Paraflavitalea devenefica: one gene and its partner. The protein of the gene in region 2 interacts with the protein of the main gene of each other region in a pairwise test. Links are inferred from orthologs where the notes say so. Each region holds a gene or a part of one and is shown on either strand. Other genes may lie near its edges.

Region 1 (11,754 bases), on a different replicon or contig from region 2:
TGTGGCAGTGCGTGGCGATGATACCGGGCGTAAGCCGCAGTGCCGCTACAATTATTGGTGGCATGCAACAAAAGCTGAGCAGGAAGTTGGCGGCAGAATTCTCCTTTTTCCTGGCGGTGCCTACGATGTGTGCGGCCAGCGGCTATTCCCTGTTTGTAAAAGACTGGGATGGTTCCGGCACGGCACAAAAAGGATATGAGCTTCTCCTGAGCTCATCCGATAATTTGTATGCTTTTATTGTAGGTAATATTGTTGCTTTCGTGGTGGCCATGCTGGCCATCCGTTTTTTTATTGGCTTTTTACAGAAACGTGGTTTCCGTTTATTCGGCTGGTACCGCATTATTGCCGGTATTGTATTGCTGATCCTGATCTTTACCCAGGTGATTACAGAGTAGCAGGCCCCTGAGGTGTGGTGACAAACATGTTATAAACCCTTCTGCCATGCAAACAGCTTCCAAAAAGGTGATCAACGGATGGGCCATGTATGACTGGGCCAATTCGGTGTACAACCTGGTTATTACGACGACTTTCTTCCCTGCCTATTATGCCTTTGTTACTTCGACTAAAAACTTTCCGGATGGTGTGCCATTCCTGGGAAGGCATTTTGTCAATACAGCACTGAAAGATTATGTCCTTGCTTTCGGCTTTTTATTGATTGCATTGCTTTCTCCCATTCTTTCATCAATGGCGGATTACCGGGGCAGTAAAAAGAATTTCATGCGCTTTTTCTGTTATATGGGTGCATTGAGCTGCTCAATTATGTTCTTTTTCGATAAGGACAATGTAACGCTGGGGTTACTATGCTTTATGTTTGCCGGCATTGGTTTTTATGGCAGCCAGGTATTTTATAACTCCTATTTACCGGAAATAGCTGCCGAGCAAGACAGGGACCGGGTGAGCGCCAAGGGATATTCTTTTGGATATGTTGGCAGTGTATTGATGCAGCTTGTCGGCTTTGGGCTTGTATTGGCCATACCAGATAGTCCATTACCGCTTAAACTTACTTTCTTACTTGTAGGCGTCTGGTGGATCGCGTTTGCCCAGATCACTTTTAAAGCACTGCCGGAGAGTAATAAATCTGAGCGAAAGGCAAGAAAGAATGTATTGGCAAATGGTTTTCATGAATTGCAGATCGTCTGGAAACAGATCAAAGCAATGCCGGTACTTCGCAATTTCCTGGCTGCCTTTTTCCTGTATAGTATGGGTGTACAAACAGTGATGCTGATAGCTATAGATTTTGGCATTAAAATATTACACCTGGAAGACACAAAACTGATCATTACAGCAGTGATCATACAGTTGGTGGCAATCATAGGCGCTATAGGCATGTCGCGTCTGTCTGTCCGGTATGGTAATATAAGGGTGCTGATCGCAACAGTGGTATTATGGATAGGAGTATGCCTGACGGCTTATTTCATTACTACCGAGATTCATTTTTATATACTGGCTGCACTAGTAGGCCTGGTAATGGGTGGTATACAATCCATGAGCCGCTCTACCTACGCCAAACTGATGCCTGAAACCAAGGATACGGCATCCTTCTTTAGCTTTTATGATGTGACGGAAAAGCTGGCTATTGTGATCGGGCTGTTCAGCTTTGGTATTATTGAAGACTTTACAGAACATCATGGTGGCATGCGGAACTCCGTATTGATCCTGGTTGTATTTTTTGTGTTGGGACTGTTAATGCTTTTCTATACTGCCCACAAGCAAAGAAAGGCGCAGATCCGGTTATAATGAATACCTTGTAGTCATGAAGTTATACACGATCCATACCGGCAATTTTAAGCTGGACGGCGGCGCGATGTTTGGCGTGGTGCCCAAGAGCATCTGGAACAAACTGAACCCGGCAGATGAAAACAATCTATGCAGTTGGGCCATGCGCTGTCTGCTGATCGAGGAAGGCAACCGGCTGATACTGGTAGACAATGGCATCGGTAATAAACAGGATGCCAAATTCATGGGACATTATTACCTGCATGGCGATGATTCGCTGGATGCATCCCTCCATAAGCTGGGCATTGACCGGAACGATATAACAGATGTATTCCTTACCCACCTGCATTTTGATCATTGCGGCGGCAGTATTGTACGGGAAGGAGATCAACTGGTACCTGCTTTTAAGAATGCTGTATACTGGAGTAACCTGAAACACTGGGAATGGGCTACCCAACCCAATGAACGGGAGAAAGCTTCATTCCTGAAAGAAAATATATTACCGATAGAACAGAGCGGGCAGTTAAAGTTTGTAGAGCCTACCAACGGCATTTCTTTTACTGAGCATATTTCCATCCGTTTTGTGAACGGGCATACCGATGCGATGATGCTGCCGCAGATCCTTTATAAGGACCGTACGCTCGTTTTTATGGCCGACCTGCTGCCTTCTACCGGACATATCCCCCTGCCCTATGTAATGGCCTATGATATGTTTCCCCTGACCACGCTACTGGAAAAGAAACAATTCCTGCAGGAAGCGCTGGAGAATGATTATATCCTCTTTTTTGAACATGATCCGGTCAACGAATGCTGTACCCTTCAAGGGACAGAAAGGGGTATACGGCAGAAAGAAGTGTTCAGGCTGGCGGAGATCTGAAGTCAGAAGTCTGAAGTCTGAAAATCTTTTACCGTAACTCGATCAGTGATGTAAAGTCGTGGCGAAGATTGCGCTGGCTGATGAGGTCTACTTTCACACTACCTACAGAGATGGGGCTTTCCACCCGCAGTGGTACGTGGTTTTTGTCATCACTTACCCATACGGTCATTTTCTCACCTCCTTCAAAGATGGTGCCCTTGATGAGCAGGGGCTTGAATTTGATGGCCCTGAATTTTCCGTATTTGGTCTTGACTGTTTCCTTGCCCAGGTAACGGATGTACATTTCAAAGACTTCTTTATCGAGGAATAAAGAGAAGGTGATCTTATCGTTGGGCTTGTATTTGCTGAAGTCAATGTTGCGTGCATAATAGATGGCGCTTAATACATCCTGCACACATTCCGGCGTTTTGAACACACCATCATTGGTAATGGCCGTATTGGTGGTTTTATTGAAGGTAACGGTCTCGTATTTCTTATAGCTGCCTTCGTTTACGTTGCGTATAAAACGGTAAGGCTGGAAGGTAGCCGTATCGATATAGGTTTCATATTTATCCCGCACTTTGAAGACCCCATCATAAAAACTATAGGTTTTACCCTCTCCTGTTATGTGGTATACCGGCTTATTGTTGAGGTTTTCAATGTTAGACCTGAAGGTGGCTTCACCCGCCCCGAAATAAGCGCCTATAACGGTATAAAAGACTTTATAGGTCAATATTTCGCTGGCCTGGTAAGCAGTGTTACGGATGTCGCAAAAGCCATCGCCTGAACCGTTACCTGCCCGGAGCGGGAAACTGATCACCACGAGCAGAAAGAAAGCCAAAGGTCGGTAGAGTTTCATGTAACAATCTTATTCTTAATAATGTATCAAAATCAATACTGCCTGAATTCCTGCGCTTTTATTTGTTCCTGAAGATACGGATTCCTAAAATTAGCAAACTCCCTATCAATGCAGGTATTACCAAATTGATAATCCATACAGACAACGAAGTGGCTAATACCCCCCATGTATTGGTACTAAAAAACTGTACCACTTCAATGCTGGCCTTCCAACGTACACCCAGTTCGGTAATGACCGCGATGGTGGGTACCACGGCCAGCACCAGGAAGACCACCCCTATGGAGGCCAATACCTGTCCGGGGGTTAAGGATACATCAAAAACCGCAAAGAGCAAATAGTATTGCCCGATGAATACGAAATACCGGGCTACAGATAAAGACAAGATGCGCAGCAGGATAGTTGCGTTAAAGGAATCTAAAACACGGATATGCCGTACAAACCGCTCGATCTTTGGTATTTTTTCGATCCACCTCACCAGCCACGCTAATCGAAAATAAAATAATGTTAAAACGAGCGCACCCGCTGCGGTAATGTACAGGAGGGTATTGATCCAGAATACCAGGGACCCATCGCCCGGCTGTTTTTGGGCAATTACCCCTTTCATGTATAGCAATCCTCCCAATCCGGCAAAAAGGGTCACCAGCAACTGCGCAATACTGCACACAATGGTGAGTGAAATAGCCTGGATACGCTTATTTTCTTCGATGTACAGTATGCGGCCTACATATTCCCCGATGCGGTTGGGTGTAAAGAAAGCCATGGTAGTACCGGTAAAGATGGCTTTTAGCGACTGTACCAGGGAAATAGGCTGTATCCGCCGGATGACCACCTGCCATTTGCGGGCTTCAATGCCCCAGTTTACCAGCATTAAGATCACTGCAAGCCATAATTTCCATATTCCTGGTCCGGTAAAAGCCTGCTGAATGTGCAAAAATGATCCCTTCCAATTGGGCTGGCGTTGCAATTGATGGTAAATGGACCCCGCCAGGAGGCAGAACACCAACGGGCCGATCACATAGTTGAGGATTATTTTGATATTTTTGTTCAGTGGCTATAACTAAATGAGGTACAAAATAAACTGAATTGACCCACTCCTTGCAACACTCGCCAAAAATAATTCTTGGTATTGACCCCGGCACCCTGATGATGGGGTACAGTATTATTGCCGCCTCTACCCGCCAGATCACGGTATTAGAGATGGATGTACTGCGATTGAGCAGTAAGAAAGACCATTATGAACGGTTGCAGTTGATCCACCAGAAGATCACGGAGCTGATCGTGACCTTTAAACCGCAATATTTTGCCATTGAGGCGCCCTTTTTCGGAAAGAACGTACAAAGTATGCTGAAGCTGGGGCGGGCCCAGGGCGTGGCGATTGCTGCGGCTATGGGAGCAGGTTTAACCGTATATGAGTACTCGCCGAAGAAGGTAAAGCAATCCATTACCGGTAACGGTAATGCCGATAAGGACCAGGTATGGAAGATGCTGCAAAGGATCCTCCCCTTACAGGATACGGTGATTGCCCACCATGATATTTCCGACGCACTGGCCGTAGCCGTATGCCACCATTACCAGGAGCGGATGATAAAGACAGATGCAGGCAATAAGGTGAAGGGATGGGAGGCTTTCGTTAAGGCCAATCCGGGAAGAGTGAAGACGAAGTAGGATGTCAGAGTTTTGATACGATCTTTTGCTGTATGGCTTTTAGCTGGTCGGGGGACAGTTTTAGTTTGCCCCGGGTAAAGTTGAGGTCATCGGCGCTGTTAATGGGTATGAGGTGCAGGTGCGCATGAGGAACTTCCAGCCCTACTACAGAGATACCACAACGGTTGCAGGGGAAAACGCTTTCAATGGCATGCGCAATGGGCCGGGCAAAGGTGAGTATCTCAGCCAGGTATTGATCGGGCATGTCAAAAAACTTATCTACCTCCACTTTCGGTACTACCAGCACATGGCCTTCCACCAGCGGAAAGATGTCGAGAAAAGCAAAGAATTTATCGTTTTCTGCAATTTTATAAGAAGGTATTTCTCCGGCAATGATCTTTGAAAAAATGGTCATACCACCCCTGATTTTGGAAATGAGATTAAGCAATGTGGATTTAAGTCGTATGAAAGACAGCCCTTTCATCCCTCAAAGCTAACAAAAAACCCCGCCGGTTGGCGGGGTTGTCAATCTATACGGTGATGTTTTCTATCTTGAATTTGACCACTCCCGCGGGGACCTGCACTTCGGCTACTTCCCCCACTGTTTTACCCAGCAATCCTTTGCCAATGGGCGAGGTGATGGATATTTTACCCAGCTTAAGATCGGCTTCTTTTTCTGAAACGATCTGGTAGGTGAGCTCCTTTTTGGTAGTCAGGTTCTTGAGCGTGACCTTGGTGAGGATAGATACTTTACTGGTATCTACGTTATCAGCTTCCAGTATACGGGCGCTGGCCAGGTCACCTTCCAGCTTTTTGATCTTTGCTTCGAGAATGCCCTGTGCTTCCTTGGCAGCATCATACTCTGCATTTTCCTTTAAGTCGCCTTTTTCGCGTGCTTCAGCAATGGCCCGGGCAGCAGCGGGTCTGTCTACCGTGCGCATACGTAATAATTCTTCTCTCATTTGCTCAAGTGTTTCTTTACTTACATACAAAACACTGCTCATAAAAACCTCCTTTTTTTAACCTGGAAGCGCCTGGGGGCTTCCGTAAACAGAAAAAAAGAACAACGCCTCAGGTATCCCGCTGAAGCGTTGCATGATTGTGTACTAAAGCAAAAGTATGACTTATTTCGAAATAGTATTCAATACTGCCCGGAATATTGTTCCTAACGGCAACTGGCTTCACCTGGCAGCCCCTCCTGCATAAGGCGTTATTATTCAGCCTTATTTAGTGTAGCGTATACACATTTATCAAACCCCCAGCTTGTCCAATACCACTTTAGCCATTTTATAAAAGGCTTCATGGCTATAGCCGGCAATATGGGGAGTTATTAACACATTGGGCTGGGCCAGCAGCCAGTCGAGCTGTTGTTTTTCCTCCTCTGTATAGGCAGGTAGCTTTTCATTCTCCAGTACATCCAGGGCCGCTCCCGCGATCTTACCATTTTTCAATGCCCTGATGAGTGCAGCAGTATGGTGCACTTTACCCCGGGAGGTATTGATAAAGTAAGGAGTCCGTTCCAGGGCTTCGAAGAAATCATCATTGGCATAATGATAGGTTTCATCGGTTAAAGGCAGGTGCATACTGATCACATCAGCATACCGCGCCACCTGGCTGGCATTGGCCTCTTTGATCAACCCTTTGGCAAAGCCGAATTTGTATTTGTCATGAGCCAGGATGGTAACATCAAAGGAAGCGAGCACTTTGGCAAAAGCGCTGCCGGTATTGCCAAAGCCAATGATGCCCACTGTTTTACCGGTGAGCTCGGTGCCACGGTTAGCGTCACGGACCCATTTACCTTCCCGTATTTCCTGCATGCTGCTGTTCATTTTGTTCATGAGGCTCAGCAACATGCCCAGCGCCTGCTCGGCTACTGCATTGCGGTTACCTTCCGGGCTGCTTACGCAGGTGATGCCTTTGCTTTCGGCATAGGGCACATCAATCAGCTCCATGCCACTGCCCAACCGGCCGATCCACTGTAGCTTCTCCGCCCTGTCGAGCATAGGCTTATCTATTTTCAACCGGGTGGTAACGATGAGGCCGGCAGCTTCTCCTACCTGTTGTAATAATTCCTCATAGGTGATCTGCGGGAGGTACTCTACCGCAAATCCTTTCAACTGCAATTGTTCCACGAGGTAACTGTGCACTTTGGCCGTAACTATAACTTTCTTCATTACTGCTACACTATCTTATTTAAGGTGTTTTGGTCTCTTTTTCCAGGGCTTTCATTTTATCCTGATAGCTGGTGCCTTCTTTGATCCAGGAAGGGGCTGGTTTACCCAGCAGGAAGTGATCGAACCATTCCCGCTGGCGCTTCTGGTAATCGATCTGGTTCTCTTTTTTGGCCAGGCCATGGTTTTCATCGGCATATACCAGCATCACGTGTTCTTTTTCCATGCGGCGCATGGTGCCATACATTTCAATACCCTGGTGCCAGTCTACCGCACCATCCTTATCGCCAAAAGCCACCAGTAAGGGTGTTTTGATCTTATCGGCGTTGAACATGGGCGAGTTACGTATGTGCGCATCCATACGGTCATACCAGGGGCCATCAAAACGCCCCTGGCTGATCTCAAATATCTTCTGGTCGGGGATACCGGAGTTCCAGTAGATAGACATGGACATGCTGATGAGATCGGTCAGCGGCGCCCCGGCGCAGGCTGCTTTAAAGAGGTTGGTTTGTGTAATGATGAAAGACGTTTGGTAAGCGCCCCAGCTATGTCCCATCAAACCGATCTTGTTCTTATCGATCATACCGGTTTTCAATACCTGCTCTACTGCAGGCACCACACAATCCACGGCGCTGGTGCCGGGCTCATTGATGTCATACACGATATCGGGGCGGAACACAAAGTAGCCATTGGTGGTATAGTTGCTCGTATTGTAGGCACTGCGTACAGATGGCGAAGCGTACATGTGCACCGTATTGGATAAAATTTCATAGATGTACACGATCATGGGATATTGTTTACCCGGCTCGTAGTTGGCCGGATAGAACAGGGCTCCCTGCATTGGCTTGCCTTTCTTGTTGGTGAAGCTCACCAGCTCGCTTTTGCCCCAGTAATAGTTTTGTTGCTGCAGGTTGGTAGCCACTACCTGTTTACTATCACCGAAGTTCTCTGTCGTATACAGCTCAGGAGAAATATGGTAATCCTGTTTTGAGTAAGTGAACACGTTGGCATCTTTTGCCTTGACGAGCCTGCTCAGGTAAGCATCTTCAAACAGCAGTTTAGTGAGCTTGTTCTTTTCCAGCCTGGAGAAGCCAAACTTCTTGGTCTTATCTCCATAAGCCGACAAGTAAATGGGTTTGGTATCGTCAATAAAGGGATCTTCAAAGTCGAGCCTGTACACGCGGTACTGGATCTCTTCTTTTTCACCGTCCGTCAGTTTGCGGGCAGCTTTACCATCGGGATTCAGCGCCCATACATTGTATTCATCATATACCAGCAGTTCTTTATCGCCTTTGAGCCATCCGCCAAAACCAAAGGGTGGTTTGGTAGCCGGATGATCATCGCGGGTATTCCAGAAGGTAGCGCCTGTTTTTTCCGTCAGGTTCACGGACTGACCAGTAGCTGTGTTATAGCTCCACCAGTTTTTGTCTTTGAAGTATACCAGGTATTTCCCTTCGGGAGAAGGTTGCGGGCCTGTATAAAAGCCTGACAGCATTTTTTCAAACAAGAGCTTCTTCTCACCGGTCCTGGCATTCACGAGGTAGAAATCAGCAGAGTCCTCTTTAAAGGCCGGTCTGTATTTTGTATTGGTGTAGGTAACGGCCCATTTCCTGTTATCGCTGAAAGCGGCGTAAGGAGTTTCCTCCTGCGCCAATTGGAAGAAGGTATTGTTATCAAGGTTCCATACTGACTGATAGCTTAATTCCTTGTCCTGCATGTAAGTGATCTTCTGGCGGGGCTGTATCTCTGTATCTTTCCAATGCCAGATATCTACTGCCGCCATTTTATCCTCTTTCTTCGGCGGTGCGGCAGCTACGTTCTTTGTGGAATCGGCTTTTTTAGCGGTATCCGTTTTTGTTTTGCTGCTATCGGCTTTTTTATCTTCTTTCTTTGGCTTGGCAGTCCAGCTTTTGATACCAAAGAAAGCGGCATTCATGTCATCGCTGAGTACAAGATTGGAAGCATTGTTGATGCGCATGCTATCCGGGAAGCCTTTGTATTTTGTACCATCAAAGGTTTTCAGTGCCGGCGCTTTATAGATGTTGACATAAGCATATACCATGGCATTTTCTTCTTCATAACCTTCTTTTTTGAAGCTCTTGTAGAATGCCAGTCCCTCTCCTTCTTTCTGCCAGGTGAGCTTGGAGAATTTGCAGGTATCGCTGGCAATGACCTTGAGGGAGTAGTTATCCAGGTTGAATAGCTCTACAGAATTACCGGCAATATTTGCCGACTCCACAATGTAAGCGAGGTAGTCGCCTTTTTTATTGAAGGCATAAGTGGTTGCGTTGCCAATGATCCGGGTGCTGCTATCGGCCAGCTTTTTCAATAAGAGTACAGCACCTTTGTCTTTGTTTTCCTTGGGCGGCTCCAGGCTAACGGCGAGGAGCTTGCCATTGCGGGAAAAACGAAATGAGCTGATATCCTGTATGATCTCTTTTTTGCCGGTAGCCAGGTTGAGCAAACCCATTTTATAACGGATGGGCAGTTTCTGGTCGCGCAGTTTTTCGGCTTCTTTATAGGATACCCCGATCTGCCAGGCAATCCATTGGTTGTCTTTGGACAGCTCGAAGTTGGTAGCAAATTCCAGCTTGTATTGCTTATTGGTAAGCCGGTTTTTTACATACAGGGTGTCGTTTTCCTCCTGGGAGGCTACAATGTAAGCGATCCACTCGCCATTGGGCGATATGTCGGCATAGCTCAGGCTTTGCCATTTGCCATAATCGTCGGGGGTCAGGTACTTTTTCTGGGCTGTAAGGGTGGTGGTCAGCAGCAGGAAAAGGGTTAACAGGGAACCAACAAGTTTCATAAAAAGACTGGGTTTAATAAGGGGCTAAAGTACGGAAGAAATGTGAGTTGTGAGTGGCACAAGTACGCCAGACACAGGGCCGGGCTGCATACTTGCACCAGCGTAGGGCGTTTGCTTCGATAGGGCCAGAGGCCCTGTAATAGGGGTGCGAGGCTGCAAGCCTCGCAGAGCGGTGCATATCGTCAAGGTTATTGACTGGTTCGTCAAAGTAATTATTTCAGGGGCGGGATATGCTATTGTTTTGTGGTGTAATGTAATTATTCACTATAAAAAATAGCTTTTATGAAATTCATTAACAGTAACCGCCTTTGGGCTAAAACGCTGGCCCTGCTGGCCGTATGCGCCACGTTATTTTCTTTTTCTTCTTATCGTGGTGGCGATAGCTTTAGCATTTACCTGAACAACAAACTGGTGTTTGAACAACATGTACATATGAAAGGAGGGGTTAAAAGTTTTGAACTGGGCAAGGCCAATTATAATGACCAGCTCAGCATTTATTACAGCCATTGCGGCCAACCAGGAAAAGGGAGAAGTATAGCCATTAAAGATGAAAATAATAAGACCCTGAAAGAATGGCATTTCGGCGATGCCAGCAATAAGAAATCCAGCATGAATTGTAAAGTAGGGGATATCCTGGACCTGCAAAAGAATAAGGGAGGTAAGCTGCAACTGTATTATTCTTCCAAAGAACTTCCCAAGGGTCAGGTACTGGCTGCCATTGTGGTGGATGGAAGTGGGAAGACAGCGTCGAGGTAGCAGCGAGCTTTGAGCTGCGAGCTATGAGCCGTTTGCTTCGATTTCCTTCTGCTTCGATCGTTAGAATATAGCATGAAAGGCGGGCCACTTATGGCCTGCTTTTTAGTTTATGAAGACTTCATCTATGAACAGCCAGCTTTTGGCGTTCTTGTCTTTGAGCCAGGGGAAAACGTTGGGAATAGGTTTGAGCACAAGTTTGATACAGCCTATTTCCTGCACTGCAAAGCGGCTGTCGAACGTAACATTTTCCCTGGCACGGTCATCATTAGCCGGTGGAGGCGGATGGATGGTTTGCAGCAATGACAGATGATCCTTGTCCCGGCCACCCCACACCTGGATGGAGGCCGGCGGAAAGATGTGCTCATTCACCGATTTGATCATGCTGATGGTGATGCTGCTTACATGGGCAGGATTGTTAAACAGCATGGTGGCCGTTACCTGCTGGCCGTGAAAGCCGATCCATTTTCCATTGCCATAATCAGGATTGCTCTTTACCAGGTCAATGAGGGTATTGCCGCCGCTGGCCTTGTATTTAGGATCGGGGTCGGGCAAGAGGATGGCACTGTCGGCCTTCCAGGTAGACCGGTAAAAATGCTGTTGCACCACCTCGCTCCCTATCCAGCCGGGCTTGAATGCTTTGGCTTTTACCACACCTGTTTCCTGCAGCAGTAGTTCCTGGTTGTATACCGGAGAGCTAAGACTGTCGGGATCTTTTCCATCCAGTGTATACCGTATTTCAGCTCCCCTGATGTAATGTTTCAGTTTTAAGGGAACAGGTTTGGTGATTACCTGTTCTTCGTTTTCAATGACCGGGGGTGAGATCTTTAAGGTGACGGTATCTTTAAAGCCGGTATGATAGTAGATAGCCGCATGCGCCTGCCGCAACTGACTTGCCTGCTGATCGGTAATAGCCGTATTCCATACGTATACCGTTTTCAGGTTT
Region 2 (12,029 bases):
GGATTATTATTCCCGTGCATCCTGAATTGTTAATGACCTATGGTGTACCTCACCCGTGTTGAACATTTTAATGCAGCCCATAAGCTGTATAACCCTGCGTGGAGCAAAGAGCAGAATGAGACCGTTTTTGGCAAATGCGCCAATGAGCATTGGCATGGTCATAACTATGAGCTGTTGGTGACCATTAAGGGAAAGCCCAATCCCGATACTGGCTTTTTATTTGATGTGAAGCAACTGAGCAAGCTCATTGAGAAGTATATACTCGATAAACTGGACCATAAGAACCTGAACCTGGATGTGGATTTTATGCAGGGGCAAATGTGTTCTACCGAGAACCTTGCCGTGGCCATCTGGCAGCAGTTGCAACCCCACTTGCCGGCTGAGGTACAGTTGCATTGTATCAAGCTCTATGAAACGCCCAGGATCTTTGTGGAGTATTATGGAGAATAAGCGTGAACAAATCCGGGTACAGCCTGTTGTACCCCTTTTAGTAGTTACTTTAGTATTTTGAAATATGAATAAGCGAGTAGCGGTTTTCCGGAAAGAGCATTTTAATGCAGCTCATCGTCTTTTCAATCCTGCCTGGGATATGGCTAAGAATGATGAGGTGTTTGGCAAATGCAACAACCCCAACTTTCATGGGCATAACTATGACGTGGTGGTTAAACTGGTGGGTGAGCCCGATCCCATTACCGGTTATGTGATGGACCTCAAGATACTCAGCGATCTGATTAAGGAGGAAGTACTGGAAAAGCTGGACCATAAGAACCTGAACCTGGATACACCCTTCTTTAAGACCATTAATCCTACTGCCGAAAACATCTGCATCGTGATCTATGAAATATTGAGGCCTAAGATTGATGCGAAATTTGATCTGCAGGTACGCCTGTATGAAACAGAAAGGAATTTTGTGGAATACCCGGCTTAATTACGGGATTTCGAAATATAATAGCTATGGCATATAGAAAATCGGAAGAATACGATGAACAGGTAACTTCAGGCCTGATTGACAGCTATCGTAGTGCCTTATCCTTACTGGGTGAAGATCCTCAGCGCGAAGGGTTGATTAAAACACCGGAACGTATGGCCAAGGCCATGCAGTTCATGACGCAGGGGTATGGCATTGATGCGCATGCGATCCTCAACTCGGCCAAGTTCCATGAGAGTGTGAGCGAAATGATCCTTGTCAAGGACATTGAACTGTACAGTATGTGTGAGCATCACATGCTGCCCTTTTATGGTAAAGCGCATGTGGCTTATATTCCCAATGGATATATTACCGGCTTAAGTAAACTGGCCCGTGTGGTAGATGTATATGCCCGCCGCCTGCAGGTGCAGGAGCGGTTGACCACCCAGATACGGGATGCCATTAGAGAAACACTGCAGCCGCTGGGGGTGGCGGTGGTCATTGAAGCATCTCACCTCTGTATGATGATGCGTGGTGTACAAAAACAAAACTCTGTTACTACCACCTCAGCCTTCTGGGGCGAATTTGAAAAGAATGAAACCCGCAGTGAGTTTATGAAACTCATTTCTTCAGACCTGCATTAGTATAGTAGCATTGTTAAAACCTGGCTTGAATATTAACTCAAATATTCAGGATCAGGAACAATAAAGCTGGTTTTGGTTAGTTAAAGTCTTTGTGTCATTTTTGTTCGTCTAAACCTCTTTAGCTATTATGATGCATGCTTACGTATTTCCTGGCCAGGGTTCACAGTTTCCGGGAATGGGAAAAGACCTTTACCGCCTTAGTGTATTTGCAAAAAAGTTATTTGAGCAGGCCAATGAAATCTTAGGATTCCGTATCTCGGATGTCATGTTTGAGGGTACGGAAGAGCAACTCAAACAAACCAAAGTTACGCAGCCGGCCGTTTTTCTTCATTCAGTGATTGCTTTTAAAGGGATTGATGCCGGCCGTCCGGATATGATGGCAGGCCATTCATTGGGCGAGTTCTCGGCATTGGTAGCCAGTGGCGCCTTAAGCTTTGAAGATGGCTTAAAACTGGTAAGCATCCGGGCCCAGGCTATGCAAAAAGCATGCGAGCTGACGCCTTCCACCATGGCAGCCGTATTGGCGCTGGACGATGCGAAAGTAGAAGAAGTATGCGCCGCCATACAGGCAGAAACCGGCGAAGTGGTAGTACCGGCGAATTATAACTGCCCCGGGCAACTGGTGATCAGCGGATCAGTGAAAGGAATTGAGGTAGCTGTTGAACGTATGAAAGCCGCCGGCGCTAAAAGGGCGCTCGTATTACCGGTAAGCGGTGCGTTCCATTCCCCGCTGATGGAGCCTGCAAAAGAAGAACTCAGAGCAGCGATAGACAATACGACTTTTTACAGCCCCACCTGCCCTATTTACCAGAATGTAGCAGCCAAAGCGGTCATTAATAAGGAAGAGATCAAAAAGAACCTGATAGAGCAGTTGACCGGCGCTGTACGGTGGACCCAAAGCGTTCAGGCCATGATTGCCGACGGCGCTTACCGTTTTTCTGAAGTAGGGCCCGGCAAGGTGCTCCAGGGGCTTATTAATAAGATAGATAAGAAAGTGGAAACCGAAGGGGTTGATTAACAAACCTTAATCGGGGTAAAAGCGGTTTTTCGTGAAAACCCGGGTGCTTTTCCTGCAACGAAATGGGCCGATAATTGGTCAATAAGGAAAATCCCGGATCATGAAACCGCTTTTACTATTTACATTACTGGCCCTTGTTATTGCCTGTAAAAAAGACGGGAAAGAGGTGAATTATTTTGCTGATACTAACTCTTCCCGCGGGATATGGGTGGAAAAAAGCCTGCGGCTGGATACCCTCGACTTTGATTCCGGGCCTAAATTAGAGGCCAGTTATGCCAACAGCTCTTCTGTGGTGTTTAAGTCAAAAGCATACATTGATATAGCAGTAAATCCTGATTACCTCATTAACCACAGCGCTATATACAGTTATTATTTTGCGGATAACAGCATCAATGCCATTTACATGAGGTCTATGCTGAGTTCTTCTTCCGTTTATACCAAATATAGTTTCGTCGTAAATGCCGACCGCAAGAGCTTTACCATTCAGCGTTTCTACGGGCGTAATGCATTGCCCGACCTTATTGAGTTTGAGCGGATACAATAATCCCTGTTATAAATTGATGGTGCAATTCAACCATTCGTCATCAATCACCGCATTATACTTCTTATAGAAATTAATAGCCGGTTCATTCCAGTCGAGCACCTGCCATACCATGCCACTGTAATTATTGTCTTTTGCTTCCTGCAGCACCCGCTCAAATAATAGCTTACCCATGCCTTTTCCGCGCATAGCCTCGCTCACCAGCAGGTCTTCCAGGTAAATACGCTGTCCTTTCCAGGTGGAATAACGGATATAGTATAAAGCAAAGCCCTGGACCTGGCCGTCTTCTTCTGCCACAAAGGCCCACCATACCGGGTTGGGGCCAAAACCGCTTTCTACGAAATGCTCCATCGTCACGGTTACCTGGTCCGGCGCTTTTTCAAACACGGCCAGTTCCTCTACCAGTTCCATCAAACGTGGGCAATCTTCTTTGACTGCTTTCCTTATACTGATGCTCATACAATAATAAATAATTAACTGAAGGTCGTTTCTGGCTAGTAGTAAGTGGCTAGTGGCAAGTGTTCGCTGCCAGTGTTTTCCCACTAGCCACTCGCTACTTCCCACTTGCTTTTCACTTCAATGCCTGATCCATATCCGCAATAATATCCTGGATATTTTCCATGCCAACACTAATCCGTATCAGCCCGTCAGTAATGCCATATTGTTCCCGTTGCGCTTTGGGTACACTGTAATGTGTCATCGAAGCAGGATGGCACATCAGCGTATCGCAGGTGCCCAATGATACCGTGCGGGTACACATTTTCAGGCTGTTCATCATATCAATGCCTGCCTGGATACCTCCCTTCAGCTCAATGCTCAGCATAGCGCCGGGATGACGCATCTGTTTGGAAGAAATATAATAATCAGGATGGCTGGGCAGGCCGGTATAATTTACTTTGGCTACAGCCGCATGACCTTCGAGGAAGCCGGCTACTTCCATAGCATTGTGGCAATGGCGCTCCATACGTACTTCCAGTGTTTTCATGCCATTGATAAGCAGGAAGGCATCGAAAGGATTGCTGTTGCCGCCCAGCAGCTTGTGTACTTTATAGGCCCAGGCATTCATAAACTCCACATCACGTCCCAGTACGATGCCACCAATGGAAGTGCCATGGCCATTCAGGAACTTGGTGGTAGAATGGATCACAAAGTCAACGCCAAACCGGAAAGGTTGCTGCAGGTAAGGCGTGGCAAACGTATTATCGCAGGCAACGATCTTACCATATTGTTTGCCCAGCTTTGTCAGCGCTTCAATATCCACGCATTGCAGGGTAGGATTGGCCGGCGTTTCCAGGTACACCATCTTAATGGCAGGGTCTGCTTTCAGGGCTGCTGCTGCTTTATCCAGATCGCGCAGGTCGGCAATCACCACGCTGATGCCAAATTCAGGCAACAGCTTATCCATAAACTCCTGCGATCCTCCATACAGGGAATAGTGGGAAAGGATCTTATCACCTGTCTTCAGGGTGCTCATGAACAGGGTATTGACAGCAGCCATGCCGGATGCCTGCAGATAACCCTTTACAGTGATGGGACGGCCGCCGGCATCTGTAATGCCAAAGCTTTCCATGGCAGCGATCTTATCGGCTGCTTCTTCCATCGTAGGATTGCCCCAGCGGGAATAAATATATCCGTCTTCCTTTCCGCTGAAGCGACGCATGCCTTGTTCTGCAGAATCGTATACAAAAGTAGAAGTAGCGTAAATGGGGGTAAGGTGCGCATATCGCGGGTCCTGCTCATGACCACCATGAATGGCCAGCGAGCTGAAACCGGTCAGCGGAAAGTTTTGATCTGCCATAATAAAATAATGTAAAGAAAATTAATAAGCCCATTTTACGAGCGTAGCGCCCCAGGTGAAGCCGCCTCCGAAAGCTGCCAATACCAGGTTATCGCCTTTCTTCAATTGCTTTTCCCAATCCCATAAACAGAGGGGGATGGTAGCAGCGGTCGTATTGCCATAACGTTGTATGTTCAGCATTACCTTATCATGGGAAAGGCCCATACGGTCGGCTGTAGCATCAATAATACGTTTATTGGCCTGGTGCGGCACCAGCCAGGCAATATCATTACCGGTAAGTTGATTACGCTCCAGCAGCTCAGCGCTTACGTCGGCCATGCCCTTTACGGCAAACTTGAATACCGCCTGACCTTCCTGGTAAGCATAGTGCTCATTATTGGCTACTGTTTCCTGGGAGGCCGGGCGTAAGGAGCCGCCGCCTTTCATGTGCAGGTAATTACCGCCCGAGCCATCACTCCGCAGGATGCTATCCTGCACGCCATAGCCGTCTGTGCCGGGTTCCAGTAATACGGCGCCTGCGCCATCACCAAAAATGATACAGGTAGCGCGGTCATTATAATTAATAATAGCGCTCATCTTATCGGCGCCTACTACCACTACCTTCTTATAGCGTCCGCTTTCCACCAGGGAGGCCCCGGTAGTGAGGGAATAGAGGAAGCCGGAGCAGGCAGCTAGCAAGTCAAATCCCCAGGCGTTTTTAGCGCCTAGTTTATGGCAGGCCAGGTTGGCGGTGGAGGGAAACATCATATCGGGCGTTACTGTGCCTACGATCAGCGCATCAATCTCGGAAGGGTCAATGCCTCTCTTTTCACATAATTGCCTAACCGCCGGTACTACCATATCGGAAGTGGCCAGGCCTTCTCCTTTCAGTATCCTTCTTTCGCTAATGCCGGTACGTGTACGGATCCATTCATCATTGGTATCTACCATCTTTTCCAGGTCGAAATTCGTCAGCCTGTCTTCGGGAACATAGCCACCCACTGCGGTGATGGCAGCCGTTATTTTTTGACTCATGCTACTATAAATCGCTTTAGATATTGAAAAAGAACATTAAAGAGTGGGCAAAATTAGGGAAAAGTCGGAAGTCCGGGGCAGAACTCTGACTACCTGTACCCAACGTTAAGTCAAATAAACGATTGTGTTATGTAAAAATTACTTTTAACAAGCGCGTAACTAAAAACAGTAAACCAAGGGCGGGAAACTATAATTTCCCTTATTTTCGCAACCATGATCGCGTTTATACGGGGCAATTTCGTGTATAAAACACCGGCTGTAGTACATGTGGAAGCCAATGGCGTAGGATATGAGTTACACATTAGTTTGAACACCTATTCCGCCATACAGGAACTCGAAAAGGGTTTATTATACACTTTCCTCCATATCCGCGAAGATGCGCACATATTATATGGCTTTTCGGAGGTAGCAGAAAAAGAGCTGTTCCTCATGCTCATCAGCGTATCCGGTGTGGGTGCAGCAACCGCCCGTATGATGTTGTCTTCGTTGAAGCCCGATGAAATTGTGCGTGCCATTGCCAATGGTAATACCAGGCAACTGGAAAGTATCAAAGGCATTGGAAAAAAATCTGCCGAACGTATTGTGCTGGAATTGAGGGATAAAATAAGCAAAACCACCCTGGATGCAAATATTTCCCCCTTGAAAAACAATACGTTGGAACAAGATGCGTTAAATGCTCTGATGGCGCTGGGGATACCCCGGGCCGCTGGTGAACAAGCTGTTCAAAAAGTACTAAAAGCTCAGCCGGACCTCGCCGTAGTAGAAGATATTATCAAGAAAGCTTTAAAAACACTCTAAGCCTATCGCAAACGGAATTCTACCTTACTAATTCTTGGAGAAAAAAGATTGGTCCGCACATTCAACCACATTACACTTACAGCCTTTCTTAGCGCTGCAATGATGATTGTATGCTGTTTAACAGCTACAGCGCAGCAAGCGCCTGCTCAGGCACCTGCACCACGTATCGGTATCGATACGCTCAAATTTCCTATTCATGACCGTCGTGGCGACCGTTACTCAAGTCCCCGGAGGTCTTCCCTTGACCTGAGAGATCCTGTAAACATAACAGACTCAGTTGTATACGATCCTAAAACAAAGCAATACTACATCATAGAGAAAGTAGGCGGTTTCTATTACCGTAAGCCTACCTACCTCACCTTCGATGAATTCATGGCACTGCAGGCCCGCAAAATGGAGGTGGACTACTTTAAACAACGGTCCAATATCCTCAGCAGCCTGAACAAAAAACTGTTACAGCCTAAAATGTCCGTTACGGACAACCTGTTCAACCGCATCTTCGGCAACGGCAAAGTAGAGATCAGACCACAGGGTGAAGTGAACATCATTGCCGGCTATCAGGGGCAGAACATCAAGAACCCCGCATTGCCGGAAAGAGCGCGTCGTAACGGGGGCCTTGACTTTGACATGAATGCCAACCTGAGCGTTATCGGTAACATTGGCGATAAGCTGAAATTACCGATCAACTATAATACCCTCGCCAATTTTGACTTTGATAATCAACTCAAACTGGACTATACCGGTACAGATGATGAGATCATTAAACGCATTGAAGCAGGTAACATCGCTTTCTCTTCAAAAGGCTCCCTCATACCCGGCGCCCAGCAGTTATTTGGTATCAAAACCCAGTTACAGTTCGGGAAACTCTTTGTAACAGGGGTATTGGCCAACCAGCGCTCCCAAAGGCAGTCCATGGGATTGAAGGGTGGGTCCTCCAGTATGTCTTTTGAATTCAAAGCCAATGATTATGAAGAGAACCGGCACTTCCTCATGGCCCACTACTTCAAGGACAACTTTAACAAGGCCATGTCCAACCTGCCGGTGGTGAATTCTCAGGTACAGATCCTGCGGGTCGAAGTATGGGTTACCAACCGCAACGGTTCTACCACTGAAACAAGGGATATTGTGGGGCTAATGGACCTGGGCGAGCCCAATCCTTTTAACCAGACATTGGGCCCGGGTACCGTTTTCCCGCCCAATGGTATGCCGGACAATAGAGTGAATGGACTGTACAGCCGGCTGGCCAATGATCCCGTTAGCCGGGGCCCTTCTGCAGTAACCGGTAAACTGACCTCTATGGGTTTGCGGGCGGTGCAGGATTTTGAGAAAACATTTGCCCGGAAACTCAGTCCTGCTGATTTCTATTTCAACCCGCAGGTAGGGTTTTTGTCGTTAAGCCAGCCCCTGCAGCCCGATGAAGTGTTGGGTGTTGCCTTTCAATACAGCTACAATGGAAAGATCTACCAGGTGGGTGAATTCTCCCAGGATGTGCCGCCCGATACTACGGCCGCTGTATCCGGTACCCAGAAAGTGCTCTTCCTTAAATTGCTGAAAGCTACTTCCCAGCGTACCAACCTGCCTTTGTGGGAACTGATGATGAAAAACGTCTATTCTCTGAAAGCGCCCGATGGCAGCTACCTGTCCAGCATCCAGCCCGGCGATTTCAAACTCAACGTACTATATGAAGAGCCCAGCCTCGGTAAAAAACGTTTCCTGCCCGAAGGCGATAAACCCGGTGTACCACTGATCACTGTCCTGAACCTTGACCGGCTCAATGCCCGGAATGACCCATTACCCGACGGGGTGTTTGACTATATTGAAGGATTTACTGTGATCTCCCAGCAGGCCAGGATCATCTTCCCCTTCCTGGAGCCTTTTGGCCGAGACCTGGCCGACCAGGCTTTTGCTTCCAGTCCGCAGAACTTACGGGACAAATATGTGTACTACCCGCTATACGATACCATCAAGGAAATTGCCAAAACCTACGCCAACCTCGACCGGTACATCATCAGTGGTTCGGCCAAAGGCAATTCCAGTTCGGAGATCGAGTTGGGCGCCTTCAATGTGCCGCAGGGCTCGGTCAGCGTAACAGCAGGCGGACAGGTATTGCGGGAGAATATAGATTATGAAGTGGATTATAACCTGGGCAGGGTGAAGATCATTAACCAGGCCATCCTCAACTCGGGCCTGCCGGTAAATGTACAGTTTGAGAACAATGCCGGGTTTGGTATACAGCAGCGAAGTTTCATGGGGCTACGGCTCGACTATATGGCCAAAAATACCGCCCGGGAATCTCTGCAGATCGGGGCCACCATGGTGCGGCTGGCAGAGCGGCCTTTCTATACAAAAACAGGCTATAGCGAAGACCCAATCAAGAATACGATGTACGGAGTAGATTTCAATTACCGTACTGAAGCGCCACGCCTCACCCGCTGGCTGGATAAACTGCCTTTCTATAATACCACGGAGATGAGTACCATCACCGCCTATGGCGAGGCCGCTTACCTGAAACCCGGTCACCCCAAACAGATCGGTAAAGGAAGCAGCGGGCTTATCTTTATAGACGACTTTGAAGGCGCCCGCAATGCTATTGACCTCCGTTTCCCGTTGACCAACTGGGGTATCTCTTCCACGCCATCCAGCGATGGTACCGGCCTGTTTCCGGAAGCCGAGTACCGCGACTCATTACCTTATGGGTATAACCGTGCTAAAATTGCCTGGTACAATATAGAACCGGTATTGCAGGACAGAAGAGCGGCCAACAATCCTGTTAAGTCGTATGAAGACTTCACTGATCCGCGTATCCGTTCGGTGAACGTAACGCAGATCTTTCGCAACCGTACACCCGAATTTGGCCAGGCGCAATTGATTACTTTCGATATGGCCTATTATCCACAGGACAGAGGTCCTTATAACTTTGACGCTGTGAATGTGGATGCAGACGGTAAGCTGCTCAACCCCGAAAAGAGGTGGGGTGGTATTATGCGGGGTATTGACCAGGTGGATTTTGAAACCGGCAACGTAGAATTTATTGAGTTCTGGTTGCAGGACCCCTACCTGAAAAACCCTTCCAGCAGTGGTGGTCAATTGTATTTTAACCTGGGTAATATATCTGAAGATGTACTGAAAGATGGCAAGCGCTTCTTTGAAAACGGTATCAGCGGTGCAGTGACCAAAGCATTGGAAGACTCCGCCACCAGGTGGGGTAAAGTGCCCGCCAATCCCATCCAGGTAACACAGGCGTTCAGTAATGATCCTGCAGACAGGCCTTTGCAGGATGCCGGTTTTGATGGGCTGGATGATATAGCAGAGCGCAGAAAATTCCAGGCTTACCTTAACCAGCTCGCAGCTAACTTTGGCAGTACCTCTCCCATTTACACCCAGGCTTTTCAGGACCCGGCCAGTGATAATTTCACCAACTACCGCGATGGCGTTTATGATGCTTCCAGGGCAGGTATCCTGGGTCGTTATAAACAGATCAACAGCCCGCAGGGCAACTCTCCGGTGGCCAGCTCGGGCTCAGAATTTGTGAGCGCCTTTACCTTATATCCCGACCAGGAAGAATTCAACCGGGATAATACCCTCAATGAACTCGAAGAATATTTTGAGTATAAAGTAGAATTGAAAAAAAGCGAATTCCAGGTGGGCCGTAATTTCATTACTGATAGTGTTGGTGTTCCTGCTTCCGGTGGTAACATGCCCGAAACCTGGTACCTCTTCCGCATTCCTATTGCAGAGTACCAGGCCAAGATTGGTAATATCCCCGACTTCAAATCGGTCCGTTTTATCCGGATGTACCTGACCGGCTTTACTGATTCAGTGGTATTGCGTTTTGCCAAACTGGAACTGGTGCGCAACCAATGGAGGCGTTTCAATTATGAATTGGATACCACCGGTCAGTATGTTACCATCCCTGCCAATTCACCCACTTCTTTCAATCAACTGGCTGTTAATATTGAGGAGAACTACTCACGCGAACCTGTACCGTACAGAACACCGCCCGGGGTAGTTCGTCAGCAACAGCTCAGCAACAACAACGTAAACCTCCTGCTGAATGAACAATCATTGAGCCTGCAGGTATGCGGACTGCCCATCAAGGAAACCCGTGGTGTGTTCAAAACCATGAACCTCGACCTGCGTCAATATGGCCGCTTACAAATGTATATGCATGCGGAGTCGGTCAACTTCAGCAATGATATCAAGGATAATGAACTATATGGTGTGATCAGGCTGGGTAATGATCTTATCAACAACTTTTATGAGATCCGTATACCCTTAAAGATCACGCCATGGAATACCAGTTCGGAAGACCTGATATGGCCGGCGCAGAATGAACTGAACCTGGCATTGGACAGGCTTACTAAACTAAAGGTCACCCGCAACAACAGCGGTAACAATGCCACCTATTTCAGAGAAACGGATGCCGATGGTAAAGAATATGCCATCCTTGGTAATCCCAACCTGGGCGAAGTGCGTGTATTCTTTACAGGTGTGGAGAATCGCCACCGTGAGCAGGCCTGTACCGAAGTGTGGATCAATGAGCTTCGCCTCAGTGAGCTGAATGAAAAAGGCGCCTGGGCTGCATTGGGCCGTATTGACTTTAAACTGGCCGACCTGGGTACCCTGTACATTTCAGGCAACTACCACAGTACCGGCTTTGGCACCATAGAACAACGGGTGAATGAACGCTCCCGGGAAGATTTTACACAGTTTGATGTAGCTACCCAACTGGAGCTGGGCAAACTGTTGCCCCAGAAAGCCGGCATCTCCATTCCTTTCTATGCCAGCTATTCCAAAAGCGTGAGCACGCCGGAATATGATCCTTATGACCTCGATATTAAATTAAAGGATAAAATAAAAGCCGCTCCCGGCAACCAGAAAGACTCTATCCGTGAGGATGCAGTAGATGTGAAGACCATCAAGTCGGTCAACTTCACCAATGTGAAGAAGAACAACATCAGTGGTAAAAAGCAGCATATCTGGAGTATTGAGAACATTGATGTCAGTTACTCTTACTATAAGGAAGAACAACACAATCCCCTGATAGAAAAAAATGAGCTTACCCGTCACCGGGCCGGCCTGGGGTATAACTATTCCTCTTCTCCCAAATACTGGGAGCCAGCTAAAAGGCTTATCAAGTCAAAGTCTCCCTGGCTCGCATTTATCAAGGATTTTAACCTTAACCCGTTGCCGTCATTGCTGGGCTTCAGGGCCGATGTCAACCGCCAGTTCGGCGCTTACCGTCCGCGCAATGTGGGTGAGCCAAAGGGTTCCCTGCCCGAGACCTATGATAAGTATTTCACCTTCGA

The links.
Region 1: the proteins of ruvA (region 2) and ruvC interact in binary tests that used the Escherichia coli proteins (3 or more experiments, as listed by UniProt). The link is inferred for Paraflavitalea devenefica from one-to-one orthologs.

Annotation. Positions count from the first base shown.
Region 1 is NZ_JAARML010000001.1:450,793-462,546, forward strand. What follows is about bases 3,610-6,311. They hold ruvC (crossover junction endodeoxyribonuclease RuvC), read left to right. Parts: upstream 3,610-4,526; coding sequence 4,527-5,096; downstream 5,097-6,311. Other genes in these bases: HB364_RS01740 (lysylphosphatidylglycerol synthase domain-containing protein), read right to left, coding at 3,610-4,446; HB364_RS01750 (HIT family protein), read right to left, coding at 5,101-5,490; greA (transcription elongation factor GreA), read right to left, coding at 5,606-6,079. Outside these bases: HB364_RS01720 (undecaprenyl-diphosphate phosphatase), read left to right, coding at 1-395; HB364_RS01725 (MFS transporter), read left to right, coding at 442-1,737; HB364_RS01730 (MBL fold metallo-hydrolase), read left to right, coding at 1,754-2,593; HB364_RS01735 (DUF3108 domain-containing protein), read right to left, coding at 2,622-3,431; more of HB364_RS01740, read right to left, coding at 3,490-3,609; HB364_RS01760 (NAD(P)-dependent oxidoreductase), read right to left, coding at 6,326-7,249; HB364_RS01765 (S9 family peptidase), read right to left, coding at 7,269-10,055; HB364_RS01770 (hypothetical protein), read left to right, coding at 10,338-10,811; HB364_RS01775 (FN3 associated domain-containing protein), read right to left, coding at 10,914-11,754.
Region 2 is NZ_JAARML010000009.1:28,918-40,946, reverse strand. Bases 4,951-7,927 are described here. They hold ruvA (Holliday junction branch migration protein RuvA), read left to right. Parts: upstream 4,951-6,135; coding sequence 6,136-6,720; downstream 6,721-7,927. Other genes in these bases: sov (T9SS outer membrane translocon Sov/SprA), read left to right, coding at 6,823-7,927; HB364_RS31250 (beta-ketoacyl-ACP synthase III), read right to left, coding at 4,951-5,922. In the rest of the region: HB364_RS31285 (6-pyruvoyl trahydropterin synthase family protein), read left to right, coding at 40-450; HB364_RS31280 (6-pyruvoyl trahydropterin synthase family protein), read left to right, coding at 515-928; GTP cyclohydrolase I FolE, read left to right, coding at 955-1,551; fabD (ACP S-malonyltransferase), read left to right, coding at 1,679-2,569; HB364_RS31265 (hypothetical protein), read left to right, coding at 2,670-3,113; HB364_RS31260 (GNAT family N-acetyltransferase), read right to left, coding at 3,120-3,569; HB364_RS31255 (trans-sulfuration enzyme family protein), read right to left, coding at 3,682-4,908; more of HB364_RS31250, read right to left, coding at 4,930-4,950; more of sov, read left to right, coding at 7,928-12,029. UniProt on the Escherichia coli protein: The RuvA-RuvB-RuvC complex processes Holliday junction (HJ) DNA during genetic recombination and DNA repair.